DNA from 2 places in the Arthrobacter sp. AG258 genome. Region 2 is predicted to be linked to the other one. Evidence: riboswitches for the same ligand, from Rfam matches in the RefSeq annotation. Region 2 holds a riboswitch; the other holds the start of a gene.
The links. Region 2 has a riboswitch for S-adenosylmethionine ahead of DFO47_RS06750 (cobalamin-independent methionine synthase II family protein). Riboswitches for the same ligand answer to the same signal wherever they lie in the genome.
Positions count from the first base shown of each region.

Region 1: another riboswitch for S-adenosylmethionine. It lies ahead of DFO47_RS05255 (aminotransferase class V-fold PLP-dependent enzyme); the one in region 2 lies ahead of DFO47_RS06750 (cobalamin-independent methionine synthase II family protein).

Region 1 is NZ_SOBI01000002.1:427,647-435,003, reverse strand. Features, by position in the region: gene DFO47_RS05270 (hypothetical protein) at 1-122, opposite strand, end outside; gene DFO47_RS05265 (metal-dependent transcriptional regulator) at 203-907, opposite strand; gene DFO47_RS05260 (class I SAM-dependent methyltransferase) at 980-1,738, opposite strand; gene DFO47_RS05255 (aminotransferase class V-fold PLP-dependent enzyme) at 1,831-3,249, opposite strand; SAM riboswitch class IV at 3,287-3,400, opposite strand; gene hisN (histidinol-phosphatase) at 3,542-4,366, opposite strand; gene rsgA (ribosome small subunit-dependent GTPase A) at 4,411-5,526, opposite strand; gene aroA (3-phosphoshikimate 1-carboxyvinyltransferase) at 5,510-6,898, opposite strand; gene DFO47_RS05235 (DoxX family protein) at 6,905-7,357, opposite strand, start outside.
Region 2 is NZ_SOBI01000003.1:91,644-99,000, forward strand. Features, by position in the region: gene DFO47_RS06730 (choice-of-anchor G family protein) at 1-150, opposite strand, end outside; gene DFO47_RS06735 (hypothetical protein) at 147-863, opposite strand; gene DFO47_RS06740 (S26 family signal peptidase) at 877-1,482, opposite strand; gene DFO47_RS06745 (SipW-dependent-type signal peptide-containing protein) at 1,491-2,198, opposite strand; SAM riboswitch class I at 2,454-2,558, shown strand; gene DFO47_RS06750 (cobalamin-independent methionine synthase II family protein) at 2,571-3,779, shown strand; gene DFO47_RS06755 (uracil-DNA glycosylase) at 3,991-4,623, shown strand; gene DFO47_RS06760 (DUF3151 domain-containing protein) at 4,706-5,125, opposite strand; gene fbaA (class II fructose-bisphosphate aldolase) at 5,126-6,145, opposite strand; gene DFO47_RS06770 (TrmH family RNA methyltransferase) at 6,268-6,924, opposite strand; gene DFO47_RS06775 (HAD-IIA family hydrolase) at 6,983-7,357, shown strand, end outside.

The DNA.
Region 1 (7,357 bases), on a different contig from region 2:
GGGGGAGGATTGTCCAGGATGCCGCGGAGCTCAGCTTCTGGCATCCATTTCGGCAGGCCATGGCGCTGCGCCATTTCGAGGGGTACGTCCAGGGCTATTGCGGCGTCACGTCTGCTGATCATCACCATCCACCATACGGGAGCCCGCCAAATCGGGACGCTGCCCCGGAGCCCCTCAGCGGGCTGTCCCGGCAATCCGCTGGTCAGGACAGATCAAGGCTGCAGCCGGGATGCGGGGCGTCGCTGGAAACCCACAACGCCGTGGCGATCTCATCGGCGAGGTCGTATTCCCGGGCACCGCCGATCCGCACCACCAGCGCGCCGCCAAACGGCCGCCGCCCCAGCACTTCCACGCGGGCGTCAAGCTCGATGTCCTGCGAGGCAAGGTAACGGAGCAACTCAGGGTTGTCGTCGCTGATCCGGGTGATCCTGCCGGCGTGGCCTTCGTCCAGTTCGGCGAGGAGGTGGGCGCGCGGCATCAGCACCTGGCCGTCCGCCGTGGGAATGGGATCGCCGTGCGGATCCCGGCTGGGGTCCCCGAGCTTGGCGGCAACGCGCTCGATGAAGGTGTCCGACACCGCATGCTCCAGCTGTTCGGCTTCATCGTGCACTTCATCCCAGCTGTAGCCCAGGCGCTCCACGAGATAGGTTTCGATCAGCCGGTGGCGCCGCACCATGGCCAGCGCGAGCCGCAGTCCCGCCTCGGTCAGGGTCACGGCGCTGTACGGTTTGTGGTCCACCAGGCCCTGGTCCTTGAGCTTGCGGACCATCTCCGATACTGACGAGTTCGCAACCCCGAGCCGCTGCGCCAGTTGGGAGGACGTGATGGGCTTGTCCTGCCATTCAGTGAATGAATAGATGACCTTGACGTAGTCCTCGATGGAGGAGGATGGCGCGCTGGTCTTCACAGGCTCAAGCCTACCGGGTTCCCTGCCGTGGCCGGGTCCGCGGGGCCTGCGGCGTCGGGCAAACCCATCCCGTTACGCTTTCACGGCGCGCCACGCCAAGGTGAGGTAGGGAAGATCGAGTTCCTGGTCGGGCGGGTAGGCCAGATGGTCGTGGAGGTACCAGTCCAGGTTCGCCAGGACCTTGGCCCTGGTTGACTCGCCGGCGCGCAGGTAATAGCTCCGGGACTTGGTGAGTTCCATCAGGTCCGTGGTGGTCACCTTGTCCTGCCAGTGTGTGACATGCCCTTCGAGCCCGGTGAATTCGGGCCCCACCACCGGCTTGTGGCCCGGGCGGTACACATCGCCGGCGTGCATGATCCTGGAGAGCCTGTGCACCCACGGCACCGAGGTATCCAGTTGGTTCCAGATGAGTCCGAGCGTTCCGTGCGGGCGCAGGACGCGGGCAAGTTCGGTGCTTGCAGGCAGCGCGTCGCACCAGTGCCAGGCCTGCGCCACGGTGACGACGTCGAAGGAGGCTTCGGCCAGCCCCGTCGCCTCCGCGGTCCCCGCCATGGCCGTGGCAGCAGGGCAGTGTGCCGAGAGTTGGGCGAGCATGTCCGTGGAAGGGTCGACGGCGGTTACCTCCAGGCCAAGCTCCAGCAGCAGGGCCGTAAACTTCCCGGTACCGGCCCCGACATCGAGTGCGTCACGGGCCTGCGCCGGGACCAGCCACCGGGCTGACTCCGCGGGGTAGCCCGGCCTGACGCGCTGGTAGTGCCGTCCGCCGTCGCGGAAACTGCCGCCAAGTTCCCGCCGGCGCCCGTGATCAAGCTTGGGGCCACCCCGAACCACGCGTGGACTCCTTCAATTCCGACTGTTGATGCCCCTCGAATTTACCGCACCCCCTTTGGACATGTGGTGGGGGAGCAGGAGCGGGAGGAGCCCTAGTCGTCGATACAGGGGGCCGCGCCGGCCGTGCCCGGGGTGTTGGGTGCCCAGTGCGGGTAGGTGCGGGAGTCGTTGGCGGGCACCCAACGGCCTGCGTCAACCACGTAGTCCCAGCCCAGTCCGTTGCTGCGCAGTGCGCGGATGCCGGCAAGAAGGCGTTCGGCATCCTCCAGCCGGGATCCGACGCCGAAGCTCGCCCGGAGTGATCCGTTGGGCAGGCCCAGGCGTTTCAGCAGCGGGTGGGCGCAGAAGCGTCCGTCCCGCAGGCCCACGCCGTGCTCCGCCGAGAGGTAGGCGGCCACCAGCCCGGCGTCGTAGCCTGCAACCGAGAAATTGACCACGCCGATGGTGTCCGTTTCCGGATTGGTGTCCTTGAAGATCTGGTGGACGGTGACGCCGTCGATGCCCTGGAGGCCCTCCACCAGGAAGGAGCGGATGGCGGACTCGTGGGCGTGCCAGCGTTCCTGGTCCAGTTCCGCGATCACCTGGGTGGCGCGGGCCAGCGTGGCGGCTCCCAGGACGTTGGGCGATCCCCCCTCATGGCGGGCCGGGCCGGTGGCCCAGCTGACGCCGTCGAGCCTTGCTTCCTTGACGGCACCGCCCCCGGCCAGGTGCGGGACACCGGCGTCCAGCCAGTCAGCACGCCCCACCAGGACGCCTGCGCCGAACGGCGCGTAGAGCTTGTGCCCGGAGAACGCAAGGTAGTCGACGTCGTCCGTGCTGATGTCCACCCGGCGATGCGGCGCAAGCTGGGCGGCGTCCACCACGATCCGTGCGCCGTACTGGTGCGCCAGCGCGGCCAAGGCCCGGATGGGGAGGATCTCGCCGGTGACGTTGGAAGCGCCGGTGACGGCCAGCAGGCAGACCCCGCCCTGCTCAAGTTCGGTGCGGACTGCCTCCAAAGTGCCGCTGATGGTGTCCGCGGCGACAATGCTGCGGTGCGGGACGCCCTGCCAGGGCAGGAGGTTGGCGTGGTGTTCGATGTCCAGGTAAAGGACATCTCCGGCGGGGCGGCCGTCCGCCAGCGGCAGGCAGCCGGCCAGCAGGTTCAGGGAGTCGGTGGTATTGCGGGTGAAGATGACCGAATCGCCGGGGCGCCCTCCCACGAAGTCGCGGACAATGTTGCGTGCGTTTTCGTACACTGAGGTGCTGATCTGGGATGCGTAGCCGGCGCCCCGGTGGACACTCGCGTAGTACGGGAGGATCTCGTTCAGGTACGCGGACACCACTGACAGCGCCGGTGCGGAGGCGCCGTAGTCGAGGTTTGCGTAGCGGACGTGGCCGCCGGAGATCAGCGGCGCCTGGATCTCGGCGCCGGTGACCGCGGCGAGGGGCCGGCCGGCGACGGCCTGTCGCGGATCCGGCGCGGCGGCGTTGGCGGTGGCGGAAAGGGGGGAGACGGTGGCAGTTGTCACAGAGACCTCACTTGGATACAGGACTCCGGCACAGTGGAATCCGCGCTTGCCGTATCCGCTCCGGACCGGCCTGGTCGTCACCCGGGGCACCCCACCGCGAATGGAGGGTTGCCGGCCAGCAAACCGGGGTTTTGCGCTGGCACTCGTGACCTGGATAAAAGCGTAGAACATGGAATGGGCAGGACTAAAGCCGCGGCAATTGTTAAGGCTTTTGTTACGCCCTGCCGAAGAAACGGCCGCGGACGCCCCCTCAAGGAGGCGTCCGGCGTCGTATTGTTCGATTATTGTGCCGCTAGGGCGACTGCTGGAGCAGGTCGTCGAGGTCCGGGTTCAGCCGGTGCAGCACCTCTGAATGCAGGATCGAGTTCGTGGCCAGGGCATTGCCGCCGAACGGGCCATCCTCGCCTTCGAGGGACGTGAAGCGGCCGCCGGCCTCCACCACGATCGGTACCAGGGCAGCCATGTCGTACAGGTTCAGTTCGGGTTCGCAGGCGATATCCACCGAGCCTTCCGCCACCATGCAGTAGGACCAGAAGTCTCCGTACGCCCGGGTCCGCCACACGTCTTCCGTCAGGCCGAGGAAGTCGTCAAGGTTTCCGCGTTCCTTCCAGCCGCCCAGGCTGGAATAGGAGAGGGAGGCGTCGGCCAGGTTTGAGACGTTGGAAACCCGAAGCCGGGTGGCGGCGGCCAGGGACCTGCCCATGTACGCGCCCATGCCTTTGGCAGCCCACCAGCGCTTGCCCAGTGCCGGAGCGCTGACGACGCCCACCACCGGCTCGCCCTCGTCCACCAGGGCGATCAGCGTGGCCCAGACCGGGACGCCGCGGACGAAGTTCTTGGTCCCGTCGATGGGATCGATGATCCAGCGCCGCGAGCCGTGGCCGGTGCTGCCGAATTCCTCACCCAGAACGGCATCGCGGGGCCGGGAGCGGGAGAGTTGGCCTCGGATGGCCTCCTCGGCCGCCTTGTCGGCGTCGGTGACCGGCGTCAGGTCCGGCTTGGTCTCGACGTGGAGGTCCAGGGCCTTGAACCGGCTCATCGTCTGGTCGTCCACGGAGTCGGCCAGGACGTGGGCCAGGCGCAGGTCATCGTTGTAACTCGAAGCGGGTTGGATCATGGTTCCAAACTACCGTCTGCGGGCGTTTCTGCCGGGAGAACGCGTCAGTTGACGCTGCCAAGCTCCTTCGTTTCCTGTGCTTCCATCCTTGGATCGGCGCCGAGCAGCCGCCGCAGGGACGCCAGGCGGGCGGCGCCGGTAGGGCCGGCGTGTCCGCCGTCCACCCACTCGTCCAGCCCGCAGTTGACCGCCGTTGCCGTGTGCTTGCAGCCCCGCTCGCAGTTTTCGATGCCCGGGGAGAGATCCGGGAACGAGCGCAGGATCCTGTCCGGGTCCACGTGCGCCAGGCCAAAGGACCGGATCCCCGGGGTGTCGATGATCCAGCTGCCGGGCGGCGCGTCCGCGAGCCGAAGTGCCAGCGCCGACGACGACGTGTGCCGGCCGCGCCCGGTGACGGCGTTGACGCCGCCGGTGGCGCGCTCGGCGCCCGTGAGTGCGTTCACCATAGTGGATTTGCCCACCCCGGAATGCCCCAGCATCACGGTGACGGTGCCGTCGAGGTGTGCGCGGAGGGCGGCCACCGCAGCGCTGTCCAGCCGGGCGGAGAGGCCGTCGTCGGACCGCGCGTCGATCCCGGAGGCCTGTGCGTCGGCGGTCTTGCTGATGATGACGGGGAAGTCCAGGTGCGTGTAATTGGAGAGGAGCTCGGCGGGATCCTTGACGTCGGCCTTGGTCACCAGCAGGATCGGCGCGATCCCGGCGTCGTAGGCCGCCACCAGGGCGCGGTCAATGAAGCCTGTGCGGGGCTCGGGGTTGGCGGCCGCCACGACGATGACCAGCTGGTCCGCGTTGGCCACCACGGCGCGCTCCACGGGGTCGGTATCGTCGGCACTGCGGCGAAGCAGGGTGCGGCGGTCCTGAATTCTCACCAGCCGGGCCAGCGTGTCCGGGGCTCCGGAGACATCCCCCACCAGGGAGACGAAGTCGCCGGCCACCACGGGATTGCGGCGAAGCTCGCGGGCCCGCGCAGCGATGACCACCCGCTCATTGTCCGAGTCCTCACCCACCACCGCGGTGTACCGCCCACGGTCCACCGTGATGATCCGGCCGGTTACGGCGTCATCGTGGCTGGGGCGGTCTTTGGTGCGTGGCCTGGAGCCTTTCTTGCTCGGGCGGATCCTGACGTCCGATTCGTCCCAGGAATCAGTGCTCCGCGCCACTGCCGCGCCCTTCCGGTCCGGCAGCGGACGTGCCCTCCTGGGCCAGCATGCCTGCCCACAGCTGTGGGAAGTCGGGCATGGTCTTGGCTGTGGTGGCAATATCCTCCACCTGGACGCCCGGTACCGCCAGTCCCAGGATCGCCCCGGCCGTGGCCATCCGGTGGTCCGCGTAGCTGTGCACGACGCCGGCGTGCAGCCGGGCGGGGCGGATGAGCAGTCCGTCCGGAGTTTCCTCGGCGTCTCCGCCGAGCCGGTTGATCTCTGCCACCAGGGCAGCCAGCCTGTCGGTTTCGTGTCCTCGCAGGTGCGCGATCCCGGTGAGCCGGGATGGCTCCGAGGCCAAGGCGCACAGCGCGGCGACGGTGGGGGCGAGTTCGCTGGTGTCCGCGAAGTCCCCACCCTTGATTTCCGGACCGCCGGTGACGGTCAGGACGCCGCTGTCCAACGTGACCGTGGCACCCATGCTGGTGAGGATGTTGCGCCACAGGTCGCCCACCTGCCGGGTCTCCGCCGGCCAGTTGGGGATCCGGACCGTTCCCCGAGAGGCGAGGGCCGCCGCCAGGAACGGGCCCGCGTTGGAAAGGTCCTGTTCGATCCGCTGGTCGAAGGCACGGATCGGTCCGGGCGCCACCACCCAGTGGTTGGGCACGGAATCGTCCACGGACACGCCTGCGCCGCGAAGGACCGAGACCGTCATGTTGATGTGGTCCAAGCTTGGTACCGGTTTGCCCACGTGCTCAAGATGCAGGCCGTCGTCGAACCGTGCCCCCACGAGCAGGAGCGCGGAGACAAACTGGGACGAAGCGCTGGCATCAATCACCAGGTGGCCGCCGCGGACGGAGCCCTTGCCCGCCACGGCGAACGGGAGGGACGACGGGGCGTTGCCGTCTTCGGCTGAGACAGCCACACCCAGGGCCTTGAGGGCCTCGATGATGGTCCCCATGGGGCGCTTGCGTGCGTGCGGGTCGCCGTCGAACACGCTTACCCCGTTGCGGAGCGCAGCGAGCGGCGGAACGAACCGCATCACCGTACCGGCCAGCCCGCAGTCGATCCGGGCCTCCGTCACGGGCGCGGACGCAGGCAACGGAACCACTTCGAGGTCGGGACCAAAGGTTCCGTCGCCCGGGACCTCCGTGATCGTGGCGCCAAGCTGCCGCAGCGCATCGATCATCAGCACGGAATCCCTGGAATGCAGGGGCGCCCGCAACCGGGACGGCCCATCCGCCAATGCCGCCAGAACGAGGTACCTGTTGGTCAGGGACTTCGAGCCAGGCACCGTAACGGTGGCGTTGACGGGCCGGGAAGCGAAAGGGGCGTCCCAGTGCTGGACAGGTGTTCCGGAAGCGTCCCGGGCGGCAGTTGCTGCGGTCATTCGTGCTTAGGCTCCCGTGGCGTGGTCGACGGCGCGGCGGACAGCCTTGTCCGCCTTGTGCAGCTTCTTGTTCGTGGTCTTGCGAGCGTCGGCGGCCAGGTGCGAGGCGTTCCGCCGGGCACCTGCGGCAAGGTGCTCGGCGCGCCAGGCCAGTCCCGGCTTTCCTGCGGTGTCCACCGAGGCGAGCAGCGCACCGCCGCTGAGGGACAGGTTCTTGAGCAGCTGGTTCCGGCGGGTCTCGCGCCCTTCCTTGCTGCTGATGTCCGCGCTGCGCCACTCAACGAACGTGTTGAGCAGGGAAACCACCGTCAGCAGCGACGCGGAGAGCCTGGAGAACTTTCCAAGGCCGAACAGGACGCCGGCGCCCACCTGGGTACCGCCGATAACACGCGCGAGGGTCTTCTCGCTGGCCTGGAACGGAAGCGAGGCCGCGGCCTTGCGGAGCAGGGGTGAGAGTTG
Region 2 (7,357 bases):
AGAACCGCCGGCCCATTCGTTGTCCACCCATGCCGCCGTGGTGACGGTGGTGGTCGCCACCAGGGAGACTGCGGCCGCTGCCGCTATGGCAACGGATGTCAGTGGGTTCCTTGCCCCGCGTCGCAGCAGGTTCTCGCGCGCGGTCTTCACGATGCCTCCCCCCTCCGGGTCATGTTCCGGCGGACTGCAGCCACCACCGCTGCGCCGAGGAGCAACAGGCCGCCGCCGGCCAACAGCCCCTGCACTACCGCTGCCCCGGTATTGGCCAACGGTGCGGGCGGCCGCTGGCCGGACGGGACCACGGCGTGGTCGTTCCCGGCAGCGGTGACCCCAATACCCAGCGTCAGCGCGGTGTCCGGCGGGTCCTGCGAATCCGCGGGCCGGGACAAGACAAATCGAAGGTAGGGCGAGGATCCGATGCGCAGATCACGCAAGGGAACCAGCACATCCTGGCGATGTTCAACGAGCGTTACCGGCGCTATCCGCGGCGTGGAGCCGATGGGGCAACGCAGGTCCCCGCCCAAGCCGCTGCTTCCCTGCCACGGGACATCGCATTCGTCCACGGACACAACGTAGGTGTCCGTACCGGCGATCTCACCGTCGGCGGTGACCTGCAGGGTGGACTCGCCGCTGGGCTGGTCCAGCGAAATGCCTATTTGCCAACTGAACGATTCCCCCGCTGACAGCACCGGCAGTGTCAGTGGATAGACCGACGAGGAAAGCGACAGGAAGCCGGCCGCCCCCGTCTCCGGTACCGGAATCAGCTGCTCGTCCGCCACGGCTGCGCCAGGCGCAGCGCCCACCAGCAAAACCGCGACAACCCCCGCGGCCCGTACGACGTCCCTGGTGCTGGGTCCCGCCATGTCATCTACGACCTTACTGTTGTGGTTTCGCCCCGGTGGCGCAGATCTCTGCCTGGACCGCGGCCCGGCGCCGCGGCCAGTAGGCCCACGTGACCAGTGCTGCCACCGCCAGGGTTGCCGCGCCCAGGAACTCCGGCCCCCGGGAGGCCATGATCCAGGTTCCCAACCCGGGAACCGTGAAGAGCACCTTCTGCGCCGTGGCCACCTCGTAGGGCAACGGATCATCCGAAGTGTTGGCGTCGCCGCGGAGCCTTAGCGACGCTGTGGCCCCCTCCACACTGGGCGGGTAAACTGCCACCACGCGGTGGGTCACCAGGGCGGTCGCCGCCTCCCGGCGGACCGACACGACGTCGCCCGGGACGAGATCCTTGGCGGTGACCTGCACGGTCAGGGACAGCGCACCGACTGGATAGAGCGGCTCCATCGATCCCGTACGGAAGACGACGAAGGACGCCTTGAAGAAGAAGCCCAGGACCAGGACAAGGATGCACGCCAGCCCCAACAGGGCAACGACGGTGAGCAAAGCTTCGCGGAATCCCCTGGCCACACGGAGGGCAGCCGGCCGGGCCCGGGGATCGGACGCCAACCCGGGCTTGCGCCGGGACGCTGTCTGCCTCATCGGAGGGGTTATGGCAGGCCCACTGTGCTTGAGAACTTCCAGAGCGGGACGGTCTTCTGCCCCTGCAGGGATGACGGGGCATCCGTGGGAAGGGTCAGAGCGAAGCAGATATCCACCGCGGTGCCAGGGGTGGCGTTGTCACCCCTGGGCAGGCTGATATTGGTCGCGGCTCCGGGGACAGAGATGGTGTTGAGGGTTGAGCCCGCAGGAATAATATTTGCGTTCTGCACGGGACCGAATCCTGCAGCGTTGCATGACGAACTCGGCACACCCTGCTTGGCTTCGTATCTCAGTGCCGAATAGAGCTGGGACGTGTTGGTGACCCCGTCTATGGGAAGGGACTGCTCCGCCTCGGTCAAGCTGGCTACCAGGGCTTCGGATCCGGCCACCGCCCGCAGCTGCATCGGTGCGTAAACGGTGCTGCCCGGCACCAGGTTGTCCGCATTGACGCTGAAGGTCAACGCCCCGCCGTTCCGGTCCGGCTGGTCACTCCATGCTGCTGTTCCACCGGTGCCTGTCCACGTGTTTTGCTGCATCTGGTACACCTTGGTCCCCGGGCCACCGCCGTTGTCGCTCTGGCCGAAGACCCACTCGTTGTCCGTCCACGCCGCGAGAGTGAAGGCCGCGCCGATCCCCAAGACAAGGCCGCCGGCAAGAATAGCGCGGACTTTATTAGCCTTTTGCGAGCGCGGCTTAGCGCTGGCTGATCCAACCATGATTCCCCCAAATTATTATTAAACCCCGAACGGTAAGACCGGGACACGGGTATGGGGGATTATCGGTATTTCCCCCAAAAGACCGATGTTTCTAGATCACCATCACTTACTAATTAAAGTCAAGTCGGTGTATTAAATGTTATCAAGTACCGCTTTCTCTCGGCGGAATCGTGCGGACGAGCTCCGACTGACGCTGCCGCGCCACAATATGAAACCGATTTGCCCCGCCGCCACGCTGTCGCTTTAGGTAAGAGTGGACCATCCGGAGCGGCTGAGAGACCTGGCTCAATGACGCCGCAGCAACCACGGTCCGGCAGGAAAGCTGCCGGCCGAAGGTGCTACTGCCAGGACCGATGGAAGGAAGATTCCAGCATGCCCCTCAACACCGACCATATTCGCGCCACCCACGCCGGGTCCCTGCCTCGCACCGATGAACTCATCGCAGCCAACACCGCAAAGGAATCCGACGGGATCACGCCGGCGTTCCTGGAGCTCCTGGAAGACTCCGTTGTGGGCGTGGTCCAGTGCCAGAAGGACCTGGGCATCGATATCCCCAACGACGGCGAGTACGGGCATACGATGTCCAACTCCGTAGACTACGGGGCCTGGTGGAACTACTCCTTCGCCCGGCTCGGCGGCCTGGAGCCGACCACCGTGGACCGGTGGGCTGAAGCCGAAGTCCGGCGGTCGTCCCCCGGAAACGTTGTCCTGACGTCCTTCCCCGACCGGCGGGACCGGCAGGCGTTCAATGAGGCGTACAGCGATCCCTCCTCCGGGATCTTGGCGCACCGGAAGAGCGTGTCCCAACCCAAGATCGCCGGGCCCCTGACATATACCGGCCATGACCTGGTGGCCTCGGACATCAAGAACCTGAAGACCGGGCTCGCCGCGGCAGGCCTCAGCGAAGGATTCGTGGCGTCCCTCTCCCCCGGTTCCTGCGCCCGCGTCGCCAATGAGTACTACAAGAACGATGAGGAGCTCGTCTACGCCTGCGCCGATGCGATGCGCGAGGAATACAAAGCCATCATCGACGCCGGCCTGACGGTCCAGCTCGACGATCCGTCCCTGGCCGAGAGCTGGGACCAGATCAACCCGGAGCCGTCCCTGGAGGACTACCTGAAGTTCATCCAGCTGCGCGTCGAGGCCACCAACTGGGCCTTGCGGGACCTTCCGCAGGAACAGGTCCGGCTGCACGTTTGCTGGGGCTCCTGGCATGGTCCGCACACAACGGATATCCCCTTCGCGGACATTATCGGCTCAGTGCTGCAGGTCAACGCCGGCGCGTACTCCTTCGAGGCGGCCAATGTCCGCCACGAGCACGAATGGCGTGTTTGGGAAGACACCACCCTTCCTGAGGGCAAAGTCATCATCCCCGGCGTCGTCTCCCACGCCACCAATGTGGTGGAGCACCCGGACCTGGTGGCGGACCGGATTGTCCGCTTCGCCAAGCTGGTGGGACGCGAGAACGTCATCGCGTCCACCGACTGCGGCCTGGGCGGCCGGGTGCATCCGCAGATCGCCTTCGCCAAGCTGGAGGCTCTTGGCGAGGGCGCCCGCCGCGCCACCAAGCGCCTCTGGTAGTCATCCGCCCCTTCCGGGAATGACCGCCGGTCCACTGCGCCATGAATCAGGTGCGCTGGACCGGCGTTTCGTTTCCCCGGGCTTGGTAAACTGGCAAAGGCCGACCCGGAATCGGCCCACCCCAACTAACCACCGTTGATGAGCTGCGCCACCGTGCGCCCATTTTCGGCGGTGGACGCAACATCAATCCCCGCAGGAGAACCAGCCCTTCATGACCGCACTGGCCCCCGAAACATTCCACGAACAGCTCATGAGCCGCCGTTACGAGCCCAGCGTTGCCGCTGTCAACGAGCTGTGCGATTCCCTGCAGGAAGCGAAGCCCGGAACCGTGGTGCCCTACGTGGACCCCATGCACGATGTTGAGGAATGCCGCATCATCAGCCTGTACTCCAATATTGGCGAGATGGACCAGTCCGGTTTCATCACTGCCGGTGACCAGGACGCCGCGACCCGCATGCTGGGCATCCAGTGGAAGCTGGGCCTGCGCCCGGAATTCGTGATGCCCTGGAACGTCCACCCGTGGCACGTCCCGGGGGAGGCCAACGGAAAATTCACCCCGGACCAGGTGCAGGCAGGTTTGAAGCCGCTGCTGAAGTTCCTCGCCCTGGTCCCCCGCGCCTCCGTGATCGTGGCGCACGGCACGGAGGCAAACCGCCTGGCCAACCTGCTGCTGAAGACCGAAGTCCCGCTGCTGTGGCGCCGCGGCCTCAAGACCTACAAGGTCCGCTCCCTGAGTGGCCGCGCCTTCGCAGGTTCACCGGCCCGCCAGGAGGAGTTCCTCGCGGACATGCACACGGCGTACGCCGATGCCATGGCACGCACCGGCATCGCCCACCACGCCTAGGGTTTCGACGCGGCTCAACCACCGCCGACGGCAGGTCACCTTCGCTGGGAAGGTGACCTGCCGTCGTCGTAATTATTCGTATCTAGCCCTCGATGGCTGCCTTCGCCGCGGGATCGGAGTCGTTCAGGAACTTCTCGATCCGCTCGGGCTCGTCCGCTTCCCCAATCGCCGACGAAGCCCTGCCCAGCGAGTAGAGCGCACGGAGGAACCCGCGGTTTGGCTCGTGCTCCCACGGGATGGGCCCGACGCCGCGCCAACCGTTGCGGCGCAGCGCGTCCAGTCCGCGGTGGTAGCCCACCCGGGCGTACGCGTAGGAGTCGATGGTCCGGCCCTCGGTCCACGCTTCCTCAGCCAGGATCGCCCACAACAGTGAGGACGTGGGGTGCTTTTCCACCAGGTCCAGCGCCTCGTGCCCGGCTTCCAGCTGCGCATTGACCTCGGTCTCGGCGGGCAGGAGCGTGGGCTCAGGTCCCATCAGGTTCTTGCGGAACTCATCCGACATCTAGAACGTCTTTCCGGCCGAACCGAGCTGCTTGGTGGCTTCCACCACGCGGGCCGCCAGGCCGGCTTCGGCGGAAGCGCCCCAGACGCGGGGGTCGTAGGTCTTCTTGTTGCCCACTTCGCCATCGACCTTCAGGACGCCGTCGTAGTTCTTGAACATGTGGTCGGCCACCGGGCGGGTGTAGGCGTACTGGGTGTCGGTGTCGATGTTCATCTTGATCACGCCGTAGGAGACGGCGTCGGCGATTTCCTGGTCCGAGGATCCGGAGCCGCCGTGGAACACGAGGTCGAACGGGTTGTCCTTGCCGATCTTCGCGCCCACCTGGGCCTGGATGTCCTTGAGGATCTCCGGGCGCAGCTTGACGCCGCCGGGCTTGTACACGCCGTGGACGTTGCCGAAGGTCAGTGCGGTGATGTAGCGGCCGTTTTCGCCGGCGCCCAGGGCGTCGATGGTGGCCAGGGCGTCCTCGACCGTGGTGTAGAGCTTGTCGTTGATGGCGTTTTCGACGCCGTCTTCCTCGCCGCCGACCGTGCCGATCTCCACCTCGAGGATCATCTTTGCGGCAGCCGTGCGCTGGAGCAGGTCGCGGGCAATGCGCAGGTTCTCCTGCAGGGTTTCGGCGGAGCCGTCCCACATGTGGGAGTTGAAGAGCGGGTTGCGGCCGGCCTTGACCTCGGCCTCGGAAGCCTCAAGCAGCGGCAGGACAAAGCCGTCCAGCTTGTCCTTGGGGCAGTGGTCCGTGTGCAGGGCGATGTTGACGTTGTAGTTCTTGGCAACTTCGCGGGCGAAGGCTGCGAAACCCAGGGAGCCGGCAACCATGTCCTTGGTGGACGCGCCGGACCAGTAGGCGGCGCCGCCGGTGGAGACCTGCACGATGCCGTCGGACTCCGCCTCCGCGAAGCCTCGCAGTGCCGCGTTCAGCGTCTGCGAGGACGTGACGTTGACGGCGGGGAAGGCGAATCCGCCCGCCTTCGCGCGGTCGATCATCTCGGCGTAGATCTCTGGGGTTGCAATGGGCATGCTGGCTCCTCTGCTGAGTTTCGTCTGTGGGTGGATGACCCTCAAGTAGACCGCTTACGGCTAGGCACCATCCTAGCCATTCCCGGGCAGGCCGGGTGTTTCGGGTCACGGGTTGGTAATACTCAGACCTGCTGGCCGAAGACGTGCCTGCGGACCCAGGCGTGCATGGCGATGGCGGCTGCGGAGGCGGCGTTAATGGACCGGGTGGAGCCAAACTGCTCGATGGACAGGGTGGCGACGGCTGCCTCGTGGACCTCCAGCGTCAGGCCCGGGCCTTCCTGTCCGAACACCAGCACGCAGTCCCGGGGCAGCTCGTAGGTCTCCAGCGGGACGGAGTCCGGGAAGATGTCGATCCCGATGATGGCGAGCCCCTCCCCGTTCGCCCACTGGACGAAATCCGCCACGGTGGGGTGGTGGCGTACGTGCTGGTAGCGGTCGGTGACCATGGCACCGCGCCGGTTCCACCGCCGTCGGCCGATGATGTGGACCTCTTTGGCCAGGAAGGCGTTGGCGGTGCGCACCACCGTGCCGATGTTGAGGTCGTGCTGCCAGTTTTCGATGGCCACGTGGAAGTTGTGCCGCCGCGAGTCCAGCTCCGCAACAATCGCCTCGTGTTTCCAGTAGCGGTACTTGTCCAGCACGTTGCGCCGGTCCCCGTCCGCCAGGAGGTCAGGGTCCCAGTGGTCGCCTTCCGGCCATTCGCCTTCCCAGGGCCCGACGCCGACCTCGGCATTGGCGGGTTCGGCGTCCCCGGGCTCGTGGTTGGGTTCGTCGGTCATCCCGGGCGTTTGATTCACCCTTCAACACTAGACTGGACCACTGGAGCATTCATCACCGGTGGAGGTAGACGTGGCAGAAGAAGTCCAGGCAGCAGGAAACCCCGCGGTTTACCGCAGCGGCCAGGAAATTGAATGCTGGCTGACGGACATGGACGGCGTCCTGGTCCACGAGAACCAGCCTATTCCGGGCGCTGCCGAGTTGATCCAGCGCTGGGTGGATACATCCAAGCGGTTCCTGGTGCTGACCAACAATTCGATCTTCACCCCGCGCGACCTCGCTGCCCGCCTGCGCTCCTCCGGTTTGGAGATCCCGGAGGAAAATATCTGGACCTCGGCGCTGGCCACGGCCCAGTTCCTGAAGGACCAGGTGCGCGGCTCGGAATCCGGAAATCGCGCCTACACCATCGGCGAGGCGGGTCTGACGACGGCGCTG